4 regions of the Streptomyces sp. NPDC021562 genome follow, and region 1 is predicted to be linked to each of the others. Evidence: riboswitches for the same ligand, from Rfam matches in the RefSeq annotation. Region 1 holds a riboswitch; each other region holds the start of a gene.

Region 1 (3,725 bases):
CCCCGCTTCCATCTTCGTCCGAGCCGCCACGGCCGCAGGCGTCCCGGTCACGATCGCCAAGGCCGGGGGCAACCCCGTCAACGCGGCCTCCATGCTGGCGGTCCTGGGGCTGGGCGCCCAGGGCGGCGAGGAGATCGTCCTCGCCTCCGACGCCGAGGGTGCGGACGCCGCCCTCGACCGCCTGGCCAAGCTGGTCGCCGAGGGCCTCGAGGAACTCCCCGAGACCGTCTGAGCACCGCAGCGCCCGCACGACCGGGGCCGCGCCGACCCCTCCGGGGGCCGGCACGGCCCCGCTCTTTTCGCGCACGAAAGGCGCACGGCCGCAATCAGCGGCACGCTTCGATAAGTGCGCGCGGCAATGCGGTCGCACTCGGCAGCGGCCCGCGTAAACACACGTGAAAAAGCGCACGCCTGACAGGGGCACATCTGGATATGGGCATGCCGGGAAACGGGCAACGGAAAAACCGCCCCCGCGAATAGCACCTCTTTGTATACGGCGCCCGTGTTAATGCCGCACGCCCGACATGTTTACGGGATGTTGCGAAGTCCTCACACCGTTCGCCCGTTCGGTGGCGCCGGAAAACCGGAGCCGGTGGAAGACCATGGAGCGCTCGGTGTGCAGCGCCGTCACCGCCCGGGCGCGCTCCCCGTCCCCGCGCGCCACCGCGTCCACGATCGCGCCGTGCTCGGCCCAGGACTCCACCGGGCTGACGGGCGCCTCCACCGTGTACATCCAGGCGATCTTGTGCCGCAACTGGGTGAGCGTCGACGTCAGGGCGTGGCTGGCGGAGGCCTGGGCGAGCGTCTCGTGGAACCAGCCGCCCAGCGAGCGCAGGTCGTCGCTGTGGCCCGTCCTGGCCCGCTCCTGACCCAGCCTGACCAGCCCGCGCAGCACCTTCAGGTGGGCCTCGGTGCGGCGCTGGGCGGCCCGCAGAGCGCCGAGCGGCTCCAGGAGCAGGCGCATCTCCAGCAGGTCGGCGGCCTCCTGCTCGGTCGGTTCGGCCACACACGCGCCGGCGTGCCGACGGGTCACGACGAAGCCCTCGGCCTCCAGCGTGCGCAGCGCCTCGCGGACCGGGACGCGCGAGACGCCGTAGCGGCGGGCCAGGAGTTCCTCGGTGAGCCGGCTGCCGCGCTCGTGGACACCCGCGACGATGTCGTCCCGGATCGCCGTGCATACCGAGTGCGCCGGAATACGCATGTCCGACCTCCGCCTTAATCCCCGTGAAACGCCGCCGAGTGACGCCGGTTCCGTGACTCTATTGCAATGCGCGGGAATTTCCGACGGGGGGCCGGAATCCATGAGTATTTTTTGGACAGCGGGGGCGCGAAAACGACGAAAGCCCCGGCCGGCCGCCGGGGCTTCGCAGGATGTCGCCGAAAAAGGCGGACGTCAGACGTTCACGCCGTGTTTGCGGAGGTAGGCGACCGGGTCGACGTCGGAGCCGTACTCCGCGGTCGTGCGGGCCTCGAAGTGGAGGTGGGGGCCGGTGGTGTTGCCGGTGGACCCGGACAGGCCGATCTGCTGGCCCGGGGTCACCTGCTGCCCCACCGAGACGCCGATGGACGACAGGTGGCCGTACTGGGTGTACATGCCGTCGGCCATCTTGATGACGATCTGGTTGCCGTACGCCCCGCCCCAGCCGGTGGAGACGACCGTGCCGGTGCCGACCGCGTGCACGACCGTGCCGGCTGCGGCGTGGAAGTCGATGCCGGTGTGGGAGCCGGAGGACCACAGGGAGCCGCCGGTCTTGTAGCCGGTGGAGACGTACGAGTCGCTGATGGGCGCGACGAAGGCGTTGAGGCGCTTGCGCTCGGCCTCCCGCGCGGCCCGTGCCTTGGCCTCGCGCTCCTTCTCCGCGCGCGCCGCGGCCCGCTCGCGCGCGGCCTGCTCGGCCGCCTTGCGCTCCGCTTCGGCCTGCTGCGCGACGGCCTGGGCGTCGACGTGCTCGGCGACCGAGTCGCTGACCGTGATGACCGGGGTGAGACCGGTCTGCTCTACGGAGTTCTCGGCCGCGAGCGCCGGGGCGGCGGAGACGGTGCCGATGATGCCGGTGGTGGTGAGGGCCGCGATGCCGGCGGCCTGCGCGGTGGTGCGCTTCACGCGGCCGGGACGACGGTGCTTCCCGGAGGCGCACATGAACGCCATGTAGAGGCTGGTCCTTTCCTTCCCTCTCGCCTACCGGGTTAGCTGACGGGTTCGGAGCAGGAAGGTCTCCTACGGACCCCCTCGCGACACGCGCGGGCGCCCGATTCACCCCAGGGACTGCGTGGGTCCCCGGCTCCCCTGGCTCGCGCCGTACGGGGACTCGGCGATGGCTGTCCGGTGCCGCGGGTGCGGCTCGGTGCCTGACGGACAGCCCGAAGGAACCTACGGCGGCGTTCTTTCAAGACTCAAACCGATCGCGGTTTTTGTAGCGCATCCCACAGGGCAGACAGGCAACCTCCGCCCCAATTCGGACATACGAGAGCCCTGGTGGCCGACGGCCGCCAGGGCTCCGCACGCGCGCGTGGAGCTACTCCGCCGCGACGACGGTCACTTCGCCGATGCCGAGGGCCTCGACGGGCTCCCTGATCTGCGCCGCGTCGCCGACGAGGACGGTCACCAGGCGGTCCACCGGGAAGGCGTTCACGACCGCCGCGGTGGCCTCCACGGTGCCGGTGGCGGCCAGTTGCCGGTAGAGCGTGGCCTGGAAGTCGTCGGGCAGGTGCTGCTCGACCTGGTCGGCGAGGGTGCCGGCGACGGCCGCCGCCGTCTCGTACTTGAGCGGCGCCACACCGACGAGGTTCTGCACGGCGACGTCCCGCTCGGCGTCGGTGAGGCCCTCGGCGGCGAGGGTGCGCAGCACCGTCCACAGGTCGTCGAGGGCGGGGCCGGTGTTCGGGGTGTCCACGGAGCCGCTGATGGCCAGCAGGGCGGCACCGGTGCCGTCGGGGGCGGAGCGCAGCACCTGCCCGAAGGAGCGGACGCCGTACGTGTAGCCCTTCTCCTCGCGCAGCACGCGGTCCAGGCGGGAGGTGAGGGTGCCGCCCAGGCAGTAGGTGCCGAGCACCTGGGCGGGCCAGACGCGGTCGTGCCGGTCGGGGCCGACGCGGCCGATGAGCAGCTGCGTCTGGACGGCGCCGGGGCGGTCCACGATGACGACCCGCCCGGTGTCGTCGGCGGTCACCGGCGGCACCGGCCGGGGCTCCGCGGTGGAGCCGGTCCAGGCGCCCAGGGTGTCGCCGAGCAGCGCGTCCAGGTCGATGCCGGTCAGGTCGCCGACGACGACCGCGGTGGCGGTGGCGGGGCGCACGTGACGGTCGTAGAACGCCCGTACGGCGGCGGCGTCGATCTTCTCGACGGTGTCCTCGGTGCCCTGGCGCGGGCGGGACATCCGCGCGGTGGCCGGGAACAGCTCCTTGTAGAGCTGCTTGGCGGCCCGGCGGCTGGGGTTGGCCAGTTCGTGCGGGATCTCGTCGAGACGGTTGCGCACCAGCCGCTCGACCTCGCTGTCGGCGAAGGCGGGCGCCCTGAGGGCGTCGGAGAGCAGCCCGAGGCCCTTGGCCAGGCGGGAGGCCGGGACCTCCAGGCTGATGCGGACGCCGGGGTGGTCGGCGTGCGCGTCGAGGGTCGCCCCGGCCCGCTCCAGCTCGGCGGCGTAGTCCTCGGCGGAGTGCCGGTCGGTGCCCTCGGAGAAGGCCCGCGCCATGATCGTGGCGACCCCGTCCAGGCCGGCCGGTTC
Region 2 (3,725 bases), on a different contig from region 1:
ACCCTGGACCCGTACTCCAAGCTGCTGGAGGAGCGGATCGTCTTCCTGGGCGCGCCCGTCGACGAGACCTCGGCCAACGACGTGCTGGCGCAGCTGATGTACCTGGAGCACGCGGCTCCGGAGCGGGACATCGCGCTGTACATCAACTCCCCCGGCGGCTCGTTCAGCGCGATGGCCGCGATCTACGACACGCTCCGGTACGTCACCTGCGAGGTGGAGACCGTCTGCCTGGGGCAGGCCGGCGCCGCGGCCGCGGTGCTGCTCGCGGCCGGCACCCCGGGCAAACGCTCGGTGCTGCCCGGCGCCCGCGTGGTGCTGCGGCAACCGGCCCTGCCGGAGCCGGTGCAGGGCCGGCCGAGCGATCTGTTCATCCAGGCGGCGGAGTGGGAAAGGACCCGCGCGATGGTGGAGGAGATGCTCGTCCGGCACACCGGGCGCACCCCCGGGCAGGTCCAGCAGGACCTGGAGCGGGACCTGGTCCTGGACGCGCCGGGGGCGGTGGCGTACGGGCTGGCGGACCGGGTCATGCCCGCGCACCGGCCCCCGCTCGGCCGGCCGCACGCGGGGTGAGCCGCCGATGCTGCCACCGGAGCTGCCGCCGCTGCCCGCGCTGACCCGCGCGGAGGGCGAGCTGATCGACCGTTACCTGGACGTGGTCGACCTGCTGGGCCGTATCAACCCGGCGCAGAACGAGGACACCTACCGCGGTCTGCGCGCCGCGCAGGCGCTGGTGCGCGCGGCGTCCGAGCTGCGCGACGCGCTGGCCCTGATGCATCGACGGGGCGAGACGGAGCTGCACGGGGACACGCTGGCACGGGCGTTGCGGGTGCTCGACGGCGAGCGCCGGACCGCTCGCGTCGCACTCCCGCCCGACTGCGTACGGTGACCTCCGCAGGAGTCCAGGCCGATGCGTCGACGCCACGCCCGGGCCGGAGTTGAAACGACCCAAAGGGGTTACCGCCGTTCGGCGGAGTGTGGCGTGGTTTTACCTGACCGAAAAAGCCGCTCGACTCGCCTGCTCCACAGGGGTCGTGGAGCGCTTCGACGCAGGTCCGGGCCTACGCAGTGGAGTTGACGGAGAATCGAACACAGGGCTGTCCACCCGAACGGGTGGGTGGTGAGTAACCCCACAAATCCCCGGTTCCGTTGGGATTTTCGGACACGAGTGCGTGAAGATCCCTGTCTGACGACAAGCCCCCGCCACCACGGCGGGGCGGTCCGGGCGGACGCCGAGTCCTGCCGCCGCCCGGATGACGTCGACAGCAGTGCATCGGCAGGAGTGGAGGACCCAAGCACGACGGGTCGCCGGAACGGTCACGCCATGACCGGACCGAGCAGCCCTTGGGGTGAAGCCGTGGCAACGCGGCCGGGCAACTTCGCCAGCCCGAATCCGACAGGTCATCCTTCACAGGCGGCTGACGAAGGGTTGCGCATGACTGCGCTCAATCGTGTTCCGTCGCTCATGGCCCGGGCCGGTACGGCCTCGGCGCTGACGATCGCCGCCGTGGGCGGCTCGATCGTGATCCCTGGTGTCGCCTCCGACGCCTCGGCCGCCACGCTGGCGACGAAGGCACTGCAGGTCGCCGCCTCGAAAAAGGGCTCACCCTACCGGTGGGGCGCCACCGGACCGAACAGGTTCGACTGCTCCGGGCTCACGCTGTACTCGTTCAAGAAGGCGGGCAAGACCCTGCCGCGAACGGCGGCCCAGCAGTACAACAAGACCCGTCACATCTCGGCCGGCAGCCGCAAGGCCGGGGACCTGGTCTTCTTCCACTCGGGTTCCAGCGTGTACCACGTCGGCATCTACGCCGGGAAGGGAAAGATCTGGCACGCCCCGAAGACCGGGGACGTGGTGAAGCTCCAGAAGATCTGGACGAAGAGCGTCTGGTACGGCCGGGTCAGCTGACCCCGCCGCGCACCGGCCGGCGGGAGCTCAGGGCTACGGCTCCTGCTGGCCGGCCGCGGTGACGGGGTGGGCCGGGACCGTCCAGGGCAGTTCGACGAAGACCGTCTTGCCGCCCTCCCGGGTGGGGCGGACCCGGAGTCTGCCGCCGTACTCGGCGGTGAGCCAGCGGATGATGACCATGCCGCGGCCGTTGTCCTGCTGGACCGCGGCGGGAAGTCTCCTGGGGAAGCGCGGATGACTGTCCGTGACGCCGATGCGCAGGTGCTCGTCCCGGTCGAGGCCGAGGTCCAGCGTGAAGGTGGGCGACTGCCCGAAGGTGTGCTGCACGGCGTTGGTGGCGAGCTCGGAGACGATGAGGCGGACGGTGTCCGCCGTTTCCGTCTCCGGTGGCAGTCCCCACTCCGCGAGGGTGTCCAGCGCATACGCCCGGGCCGCGGCGACCGAGGCGGGTTCGCTCGGCAGGGTGACGGATGCTTCCAGATGGTCTGCCATGGCGACGTCGTCCCTTTCCTCGGGACCGGAGTCCGACTTCCTCGGGACCGGAGTCCGGCACGGTGGGGATGGTTCGAGTACGGTCCCGGACTGGTACTTCTCCGCCAGACTGCCATTACGGGGCCGGTCGCGGGGAGCGATCCACCAAGATGTGCATATATCTGTCGCTCGAAGCGGTGAACTCTGCGACACCGGACCGTATATGGGCGGCCAGATTGAGTAGGGAGTAGCCCATGCAGAACGGTCCCGCGGTACGCCGCCGGAAACTGGGCGCCGAACTGCGCATGCTGCGCACCGGTGCGGGTCTCACGAGCGGCGAGGCCGCCCGCCTGGTGGGCTGGCACCAGTCGAAAGTGAGCCGGATCGAGACCGGCGCCAGCGGTGTGAAACCGGCCGATGTGCGGTTACTTCTCGACGCCTACGGGGTGGCCGAGGGGCAGCTGCGCGAGTTGCTGCTGGTATTGGCGGGGTCGGAGGACACCGCGGGACGACATCACTGGTGGCACGCCTACCGGGGGGTGCTGCCGCCCGCCTACCGGGATTTCATCAGCCTGGAGTCGCAGGCGAGCGCGATGCGCACGCTGGAGACCTCGGTGGTGCCGGGGCTCCTGCAGACCGCCGAGTACGCCCGCGCGGTGACCCGGGTGGCCGCCGACGGGCTCGACGAACAGGCCCTCGACGCCCTGGTGGAGGTGCGTCTGGCCAGGCAGGACGTGCTCCGGGGTGATCCGCCGCTGAAACTGAGCGCGGTCCTGGACGAGGCGGTGCTGCGCCGGGAGGTGGGCGGCCCGGGGGTGATGGCCCGACAGCTGGAGCGGCTGACGGAGGCGGCCCGGTTGCCGCAGGTGCGGCTCCAGGTGCTGCCGTTCGCGGCGGGGGCGCATGTCGGCATCACCGGCCCTTTCGTAATCTTCTCATTTCCGAGCACTTCTGATCTGGATGTGGTTGTTCTCGACCAGTTGACGAGTAGCCTCTACCTCGAACGGAAAGAAGACCTCCAGGCCTACGCGGAGGCCTTCAACACCCTTCAGATCCACGCCCTTTCACCCGAGGACTCGTTGGATTACATCGCCGGGATAGGTGACGGCGCGTAAGGAGGCACCATGACTGCACTGCCTCGGAACGTACCTTCAAGTACGGATCTGCCCGGTGTGCGATGGCTGCGCAGCAGCTACAGCACCGGAGCGAACAACTGCGTGGAGACGGCACGGCCGCACTCCGGCCCACCGGCCGGGCTGCTCGCCGTACGCGACTCCAAGCACCCCGCCGGGCCCGCGCTGCTCTTCTCCCCCGAGAGCTGGGCGGGTTTCGTGGCCACGTTCACCGG
Region 3 (3,725 bases), on a different contig from region 1:
GAGGTGCGGCATGCCGGCGTCCTGCTGGAGCTGGCGGTCGATCGCGTCCTCCAGGAGGTGGGTCGCCGCCATGAACGCGCGCCAGGCGCGCTGCTCCTTCGGCGTGAGCCAGCGAGTCGTCATGGGACCAGTGTAGGTTTGTTTCAAACTTTAACCAAGCGTCCGGTTCACACCCCGCCGACCGTCGAGAGTGGTCCAGCCGACCGCCGAGAGTGGTTCCGCCGACCGCGGGAGTGGTCCCGCCCGCCGCCGAGAGTGAGCGCGTCCGATGCCGTACCCCCACGTCCTGCTGTCCGCCGCCGTCTCCCTGGACGGCTACCTCGACGACACCGGCCCCGAACGGCTGCTGCTCTCCTCGCCGGCCGACTTCGACCGGGTCGATGAGGTGAGGGCCGGCTCCGACGCCATCCTGATCGGCGCCGGCACGATCCGCGCGGACAACCCACGGCTCCTGGTGTACTCCGAGGCCCGCCGTGCCGCCCGGATCGCCGCCGGCCGGCCCGAGTACCCCCTCAAGGTCACGGTCACCGCGACCGGCGACCTCGACCCGGGCGCGAAGTTCTGGCACACGGGCGGCGACAAGCTCGTCTGCACGACCGACTCGGGCGCGGAGCGGGCGGCCGCCCTGGGCATCGCCGCCGACATCGTCCCGCTGGGCCCCGAGCTCGACTGGCCCGCGCTGCTGACCCACCTCCACGACGTCCGCGGTGTGGCCCGCCTGATGGTGGAGGGCGGCGGCACCGTCCACACCCAGCTGCTCCAGCGGGGCCTGGCCGACGAGCTCCAGCTGGTCCTCGCCCCGGTCTTCGTGGGCGACCCGAAGGCGCCGCGCCTGTTCGGTCCCGGCGGCTACCAGGCCGGACGGCTGCGCCTGGTGGAGACCCGCCGTATCGAGGACGTCGTCCTGATGCGCTACGAGCCCACCGCCCCCGGCGCGGGCGGCTCAGTGTCCGCCGCCGACCGCCACTGGCTGCGGCTCGCGTGCGAGCTGGCGGCCCAGTGCCCGCCCTCGGCGACGGCGTTCAGCGTCGGCGCGGTGGTGGTCGCCGCCGACGGCACGGAACTGGCCCGCGGCCACTCCAGGGAGGCGGGCGACCCGGTGGCCCACGCGGAGGAGGCGGCCCTCGCCAAGATCGACCCCGCCGACCCCCGGCTGGCCACGGCCACCGTCTACACCAGCCTGGAGCCCTGCACCCACCGCGCCTCCCGTCCCCACCCCTGCGCGGAGCTGATCCTCGGCGCGGGTGTGCGCCGGGTGGTCACGGCCTGGCGCGAGCCGGACACGTTCGTGCGGGCGGCGGACGGGACGGGGATGCTGCGGGAGCGGGGGGTGTCGGTGGTGGTCCTGGCCGAGTACGAGGCCCTGGCCAAGGCGCCGAACGCGCACCTGGAACGGCCCCGCGGCTAGGCCTCCGCGCGGCGGCGCTCGTAACCCGTGTGACTCGCACTCTTCGGATGGCGTATGCTGGTGTCACCGACGCGGGGTGGAGCAGCTCGGTAGCTCGCTGGGCTCATAACCCAGAGGTCGCAGGTTCAAATCCTGTCCCCGCTACTGAAACTCAGGGCCGGAATCCAGATCACGGATTCCGGCCCTGAGGCGTGTCCGGGCGCGTGTTTCTTGAATGCGTGGTCAACTCGACCGTTTTTGGCCGGTCGTGGCAGGTAAGTCCACCCTGTGGAAGCTTAATGATCAAGGCGAATGGCTTGGAATCTTACCTCCGGGTCTATTAACGTTCGATAACGCAGCGCGGTCGTCCCAGCCGTCACCCGAGATGGCTCCGTGCGCACGCGCCGAATCCCGTCAAGGGAACCGGGGAACCACCACCTTGGGGTGAATCGCACGGCTGCCGCCGAGTACGAATCGGTCGGTATACGCGCGTAGGAGACCTTCCTGCTCCGAACCCGTCAGCTAACCCGGTAGGCGGCGGAAGGAAAGGAGTGCGCCCGCGTGGCGTCCAACCGGCCTGCTCCGACAGCCCCGTTCGTGCCCAGCCAGCGGCAGCCCGACACCTTCGGTTACGGCACCTACCGCACCGACGAGGGCCCCTGGGAGGAGTGGAACCCCACCGAGGAGTCCCTCGCCCCCGAGCGCGGCCGGCACCGGATCGCCAAGCAGCGCGGCGGCGGACTCGCCCGCAGCTCCACGGTCCTCGGCGTCGGTGTCATCGCCGCCGTCGGCGCGGGCGGCATGGCCAGCGCCAACACCGGCCACCCGCCGGTCTCCATCTCCCTGCCGGACCTGCCCTCCGTCGACTCCCTGCTGGGCGACGGCGGCGGCCACCAGGCCACGCAGACGGCGCTGAGCAGCGTCACCACGACGGCCGCCACGGACGGGGACTCCTCGTCCGACGCCGGCGAGGCGCTGCGCAGCCGCATCATCGCCCAGGCCGAGCGGCAGCAGAACCAGCTGGACACCAAGGCCGGCGCCAAGGCCGTGGCCGCCGCCGACAGGGCGCTGGCCGCCGCGGAGGCGAAGGCGGAACAGGCCGCGGCCGCCAAGGCCGGCGCCGCCAAGGAGAAGGCGGTGGCCGCCGCCGCGCAGAAGGCCGAGCAGGCCCGGATCGCGGCGCTGGCCAAGCAGTACACGCTGCCGGTCGTGTCGTACACGATCACCGGCACCTTCGGTCAGGCCGGCTCCATGTGGTCCTCCGGCTACCACACCGGCCTCGACTTCGCCGCGCCCACCGGCACGCTGATCAAGGCCGTCCACGGCGGCACGATCACCGAGGCGGGCTGGGCCGGCTCCTACGGCTACCGCACGATCCTCACCCTCGACGACGGCACCGAGCTGTGGTTCTGCCACCAGTCGTCGATCGGCGTCAAGGTCGGCCAGAAGGTCGCCACCGGCGACGTCATCGGCCGCGTGGGCGCCACCGGCAACGTCACCGGCCCGCACCTCCACCTCGAGGTCCACCCCGGCGGCCAGCCCACCGGCATCGACCCGATGACCTGGCTGCGTGGCAAGGGCCTCAACCCCTGACGCACCTCCACCGGCCCCGGCGGGCCTCCCGCTTTTACGAGAACTTCGTACTGCCTGGGATGGCCCGCCTGCCGCGCCGCGTTGGAATGGAGCATGACTGCTTCTTCCGCATCCCCTGTCCTCCGTAAGCTCGGCGCCTCCGACCTGGAGGTGTTCCCGCTCGCCCTCGGCGGCAACGTCTTCGGCTGGACCGCCGACGAGGCCACCTCCTTCGCCGTCCTCGACGCGTACACCGCCGCGGGCGGCAACTTCGTCGACACCGCCGACTCCTACTCCGCCTGGGTCGAGGGCAACCAGGGCGGCGAGTCCGAGACGATCATCGGCAAGTGGCTCAAGGCGCGCGGCAACCGCGACGACGTGGTCGTCGCGACTAAGGTCAGCCAGCACCCCGCGTACCAGGGTCTGTCGGCCGCCAACATCAAGGCCGCCGCCGACGCGTCCCTGCGCCGCCTCGACACCGACCACATCGACCTCTACTACACCCACTTCGACAAGCCCGAGGTACCGGTGGAGGAGATCATCGGAGCGCTGGACGAGCTGGTGCGCGCCGGCAAGGTCCGGCACATCGCCGCGTCCAACATCAGCGCCGAGCGGCTCCAGGAGTCCCTGGACTTCTCCGACCGCGAGGGCCTGGCCCGGTACGTGGCCCTCCAGCCGCACTACAACCTGGTCTCCCGCGACACCTACGAGGGCCCCCTCCAGGACCTCGCCTCCCGTACCGGCCTCGCCGCGGTCCCGTACTTCG
Region 4 (3,725 bases), on a different contig from region 1:
CCCTCGTCGCCGAGGCCGGTGGACAGACCCTTGGCCTTCAGGACCTTCTTCAGGGTGTGGTAGACCTCGGCACCCCAGCGCAGCGCCTCCGAGAAGGACTCCGCGCCGATCGGGGCGATCATGAACTCCTGGATGTCCACGTTGGAGTCCGCGTGCGAGCCGCCGTTGAGGATGTTCATCATCGGCACCGGCAGCAGGTGCGCGTTCGGGCCGCCCAGGTAGCGGAACAGCGGCAGGTCGGACGCCTCGGAGGCGGCGTGCGCGACGGCGAGGGAGACACCGAGGATGGCGTTGGCGCCGAGCGAGCCCTTGTTGTCGGTGGCGTCCAGGTCGAACATCGCCTGGTCGATCAGGCGCTGCTCGGTGGCGTCGTAGCCGACCAGCTCCGGGCCGATCTGCTCGATGACGGCGAGGACGGCCTTCTCGACGCCCTTGCCGAGGTAGCGGTTGGGGTCGCCGTCACGGAGCTCGATGGCCTCGAAGGCGCCGGTGGAGGCGCCGGACGGGACGGCGGCACGACCCGTGCTGCCGTCGTCGAGGCCGACCTCGACCTCGACCGTGGGGTTGCCTCGGGAGTCCAGGATTTCCCGGGCTACGACGACGTCGATGGACGGCACGAGCATCTCCTTCTTGGGATGTGACGCTGGTTGTGCAGGGCGCACGCGGACCTGGTCGGCCCTTGCTCAGCCTTGCGACTAGAGCCTAACCGCCCAAGGGCCGTCAGCCGGCCGACCGACCGGCCCGTGGACACCCTGACGGTACTCATTGTTCATGCGCGGAACAAAGGGGGGTCCCGATGAAGAACGGGAGAAGAGCGGGTCAAGGAGCGTGACCGCAAAGAGAAACCCCGCTCCGGTGCGTTCGGGGGAAAACGCACCGGAGCGGGGCGAGCGGGGGACGGGGGTGACCCTCAGGTTCCTACTTCAGGTGCAGCTGCTGGCCCGGGTAGATGAAGTCGGCGTCGTCGACGATGTCCTTGTTCAGCTTGAACAGCGCCTGCCAACCGCCCTTCACCTTGTGCTTCTCGGCGATCGAGCTGATGGTGTCACCCTTGACGACCTTGTACTCGCCGTCACCCTTCTTGACCTTCTTGCCGGTCGGGGTGGTGACGGTCTTCTTGGCGGCCGGACGCTCGGCGGAGCGGGAGGCGGCCTGGGTGTCGGTCGTACGGCTGCTCGTGCCGGCGCTGCCGCTGCTCGACGAGCCGGCGGAGCTGGAGCTGCTGGAGCCGCTGGAGCTGGAGGCGCCCCCGGTGTAGGCGGCGCCGGACAGGCCCTTGCCGCAGACCGGCCAGGCGCCCTTGCCCTGGGCGGCGAGGACCTTCTCGGCGACCTGGATCTGCTGCGCCTTGGTGGCCTGGTTGGCCTGCGGGGCGTAGGCGGTGCCGCCGTACGCGGCCCAGGTGGAGGCGGAGAACTGCAGGCCGCCGTAGTAGCCGTTGCCGGTGTTGATGGACCAGTTGCCGCCGGACTCGCACTGGGCGACGGTGTCCCACTCGGAGGCGGTGGCGGCGGAGGCGCCACCGGCCGCCATCAGCGGGGCGGCGACGGCGGCACCGGTGACACCGGCGACGGCGATGGCGCGGACGGCCTTGGACGGACGACGGTGCTTGCCCTTGCCGGAAAACAGCATGGAAGATCCCCTCACCGACGCCTGCGAGGTGAGCTGTCGGGTTCGGGCCGGTTGAGTTGCCCGGCCGCACGGCCCGCTCTCGCGAGACGCGCGGCTCCACCCCTAGCCGGTTCCGGCGGCCTTTCGGCCGTGAGGCCCCTGAGGGCTCAACTGCCGGACCCGGCGCTTACCTTGGGTCCCCCGCTCCTGCCTACGGCGCTTGACGCGACGACTGTTCCCGGGCGGCCGCTGGCAGGACTCGGCGTTGCGACAGCCGGGGCTCGTGGTGACGAGCGGCCTCGACCGTAATCAGACGATCAGGTGAATTTCAAAGATGATCAGCGCTTCTGAGACTCATCCCACACTTTCACCAAAGCGGACAATAATCTCGAAACGGTCCGTCAACTCCCGCCCCATTTGGCCCGTTCAGCTACCGAGTTTCAGGGTCTGACCGGGGGCGATGTCGTTCGGGTCGGCGCCGATGTCGGCCTTGTTCGCCGCGTAGAGCGCGCGCCACCCGCCGTCGAGGCCAAGGGAGTCGGCGATGGAGGCGAGAGTGTCGCCGTCGCGGACGGTGTAGGTACCGGCGTCGGCGGAGGCGTGACGGCCCGAGGTTGCGACCTCCTGACCGTTTGTCACACTTTCGTCCGCCGAGTCACCGCGATGCTTGCCGCCACCGCTGACGGCACCCGTGTCGACCAGGCTCCAAGAACTGCCGGTCTGCCATGAATGGTCCGAGTCGTCACCGGAGTCCGGAATCACCGGATTCTCGCTCGCCTTCGAGGAGGCGGAGGCAGAAGGCGCCGACTTGTCCGTCTTGCCCGCACTGTCGGACGTGCCGGAAGTGGGCGCCTTGGAGGTGTCACTCGCGCTGGAACTCGGAGCGGGGGAGGCGGATTCGGCCCCTGACCCCTTCGTCGCGGACGACGCGCCGGAATCGCCGGAGTCACTCGCGGAGGACGAGTCCGACAACCCGGACGACGAATCTGCAGAACCGGAGGAACCGGACGAACCATCCGATCCGTCGAGGCCCGTGTCGACGTTCACCGAGGCGTCGTCCGACGAGAGCCCGGCCAGCAGGGCACAGGTCCGCCAGGGCTTGGTGCCCTGGTCCGCGAGTATCTTCTCGGCGACCGCGATCTGCTGCGAACGGCTCGCCTGGTCGGGCGTGGCGGCGTAGTCCGTACCGCCGTACTTGTCCCAGTCGTCCTGGGACATCTGCAGTCCGCCGTAGTAGCCGTTGCCGCTGTCCATGCTCCAGGAGCCGGCGCTCTCGCACTCGGCCACCTTGTCCCAGGTGGTGCCGTCGGCCGCGTTGGCGCTCGCCGCACCGAGCAGCGGGATGGCGATGGCGGAGCCGGTCACTCCGGCCGCGACGAGAAGAGCCGGAGCCTGACGGGGGCGACGGTGACGACCGTTCCCGGAGAGCATGCGGAAACCTTTCGAGCGACAGCGGTGACCTGCGCGACGGGTCCCGCAGGGGCGCCGCGCTGATGGGTGAACGTATCGGCAGACGATCACTTGTCACAAGTTAATGCCGCGCAGATCACGTGAAGATCACAGACTTGAGCGCGCCTCACGTTCTGCTCGACCCCCCGGAGCCCCCACCATGACCTCGAGGGGCGGAACACATGGTTCGCGTCGAACCGGTGCGCTCCCTCCGGCGAGGTTCAGGTGCCTTACGAGTACCGGCCAGAAGCCCTTCTTGAACCACGTGTTCTGCCGGTCCTTGGCGAGCGCCCACGGCCCGTACCGCGCGGGCAGTTCGTCCCACAGGCATCCGGTGCGCAACCTGTGCAGAATTCCGTTCACCTGGGTGCGGACGTCCACCACCCCACGGGCGAACTGACGCCCACGGAAGTGGGCGGTCATCAGCTCCTCCACGAGGGGCCACAGCGGCTCGGGCACCTCCGCCGGCACCGGTGTTCCCGTGCGTTCGTGCCATGCGGTCACCTTGCACTTCACCCCGGACCGCTTCCGCACCTCGCCGAGCGGCCGCACCGTGATGTCGCACATTTTTCTTCTCGTCCACGATGAGACGTACCGCGTTGAGGACAACATGAGCCTCTGCCTCGGCAACGACAAGCCGGGACCCGCGCCTCCCGGTCTTCTCG

What was found. A riboswitch is a leader RNA that binds a small molecule or an ion and turns the genes downstream of it on or off. The one in region 1 is predicted to bind cyclic di-AMP.
Positions count from the first base shown of each region.
Region 2: it holds a riboswitch for cyclic di-AMP, as region 1 does, so the genes downstream of both, AB0G52_RS15580 (C40 family peptidase) here and AB0G52_RS31680 (M23 family metallopeptidase) in region 1, are expected to answer to the same signal.
Region 3: it holds a riboswitch for cyclic di-AMP, as region 1 does, so the genes downstream of both, AB0G52_RS02455 (M23 family metallopeptidase) here and AB0G52_RS31680 (M23 family metallopeptidase) in region 1, are expected to answer to the same signal.
Region 4: it holds a riboswitch for cyclic di-AMP, as region 1 does, so the genes downstream of both, AB0G52_RS37595 (transglycosylase family protein) here and AB0G52_RS31680 (M23 family metallopeptidase) in region 1, are expected to answer to the same signal.

Region 1 is NZ_JBFACN010000025.1:50,003-53,727, forward strand. Features, by position in the region: gene AB0G52_RS31670 (HPr family phosphocarrier protein) at 1-232, shown strand, start outside; gene AB0G52_RS31675 (GntR family transcriptional regulator) at 506-1,201, opposite strand; gene AB0G52_RS31680 (M23 family metallopeptidase) at 1,394-2,149, opposite strand; cyclic di-AMP (ydaO/yuaA leader) riboswitch at 2,162-2,325, opposite strand; gene AB0G52_RS31685 (pitrilysin family protein) at 2,517-3,725, opposite strand, start outside.
Region 2 is NZ_JBFACN010000009.1:4,270-7,994, reverse strand. Features, by position in the region: gene AB0G52_RS15590 (ATP-dependent Clp protease proteolytic subunit) at 1-570, shown strand, start outside; gene AB0G52_RS15585 (hypothetical protein) at 578-886, shown strand; cyclic di-AMP (ydaO/yuaA leader) riboswitch at 1,245-1,429, shown strand; gene AB0G52_RS15580 (C40 family peptidase) at 1,433-1,906, shown strand; gene AB0G52_RS15575 (ATP-binding protein) at 1,940-2,398, opposite strand; gene AB0G52_RS15570 (Scr1 family TA system antitoxin-like transcriptional regulator) at 2,632-3,492, shown strand; gene AB0G52_RS15565 (DUF397 domain-containing protein) at 3,502-3,725, shown strand, end outside.
Region 3 is NZ_JBFACN010000002.1:21,156-24,880, reverse strand. Features, by position in the region: gene AB0G52_RS02470 (MarR family transcriptional regulator) at 1-123, opposite strand, end outside; gene AB0G52_RS02465 (dihydrofolate reductase family protein) at 269-1,408, shown strand; tRNA gene AB0G52_RS02460 (tRNA-Met) at 1,479-1,552, shown strand; cyclic di-AMP (ydaO/yuaA leader) riboswitch at 1,780-1,941, shown strand; gene AB0G52_RS02455 (M23 family metallopeptidase) at 1,949-2,980, shown strand; gene AB0G52_RS02450 (aldo/keto reductase) at 3,074-3,725, shown strand, end outside.
Region 4 is NZ_JBFACN010000039.1:45,155-48,879, forward strand. Features, by position in the region: gene eno (phosphopyruvate hydratase) at 1-623, opposite strand, end outside; gene AB0G52_RS37595 (transglycosylase family protein) at 919-1,632, opposite strand; cyclic di-AMP (ydaO/yuaA leader) riboswitch at 1,636-1,840, opposite strand; gene AB0G52_RS37600 (transglycosylase family protein) at 2,038-3,042, opposite strand; gene AB0G52_RS37605 (transposase) at 3,169-3,627, opposite strand.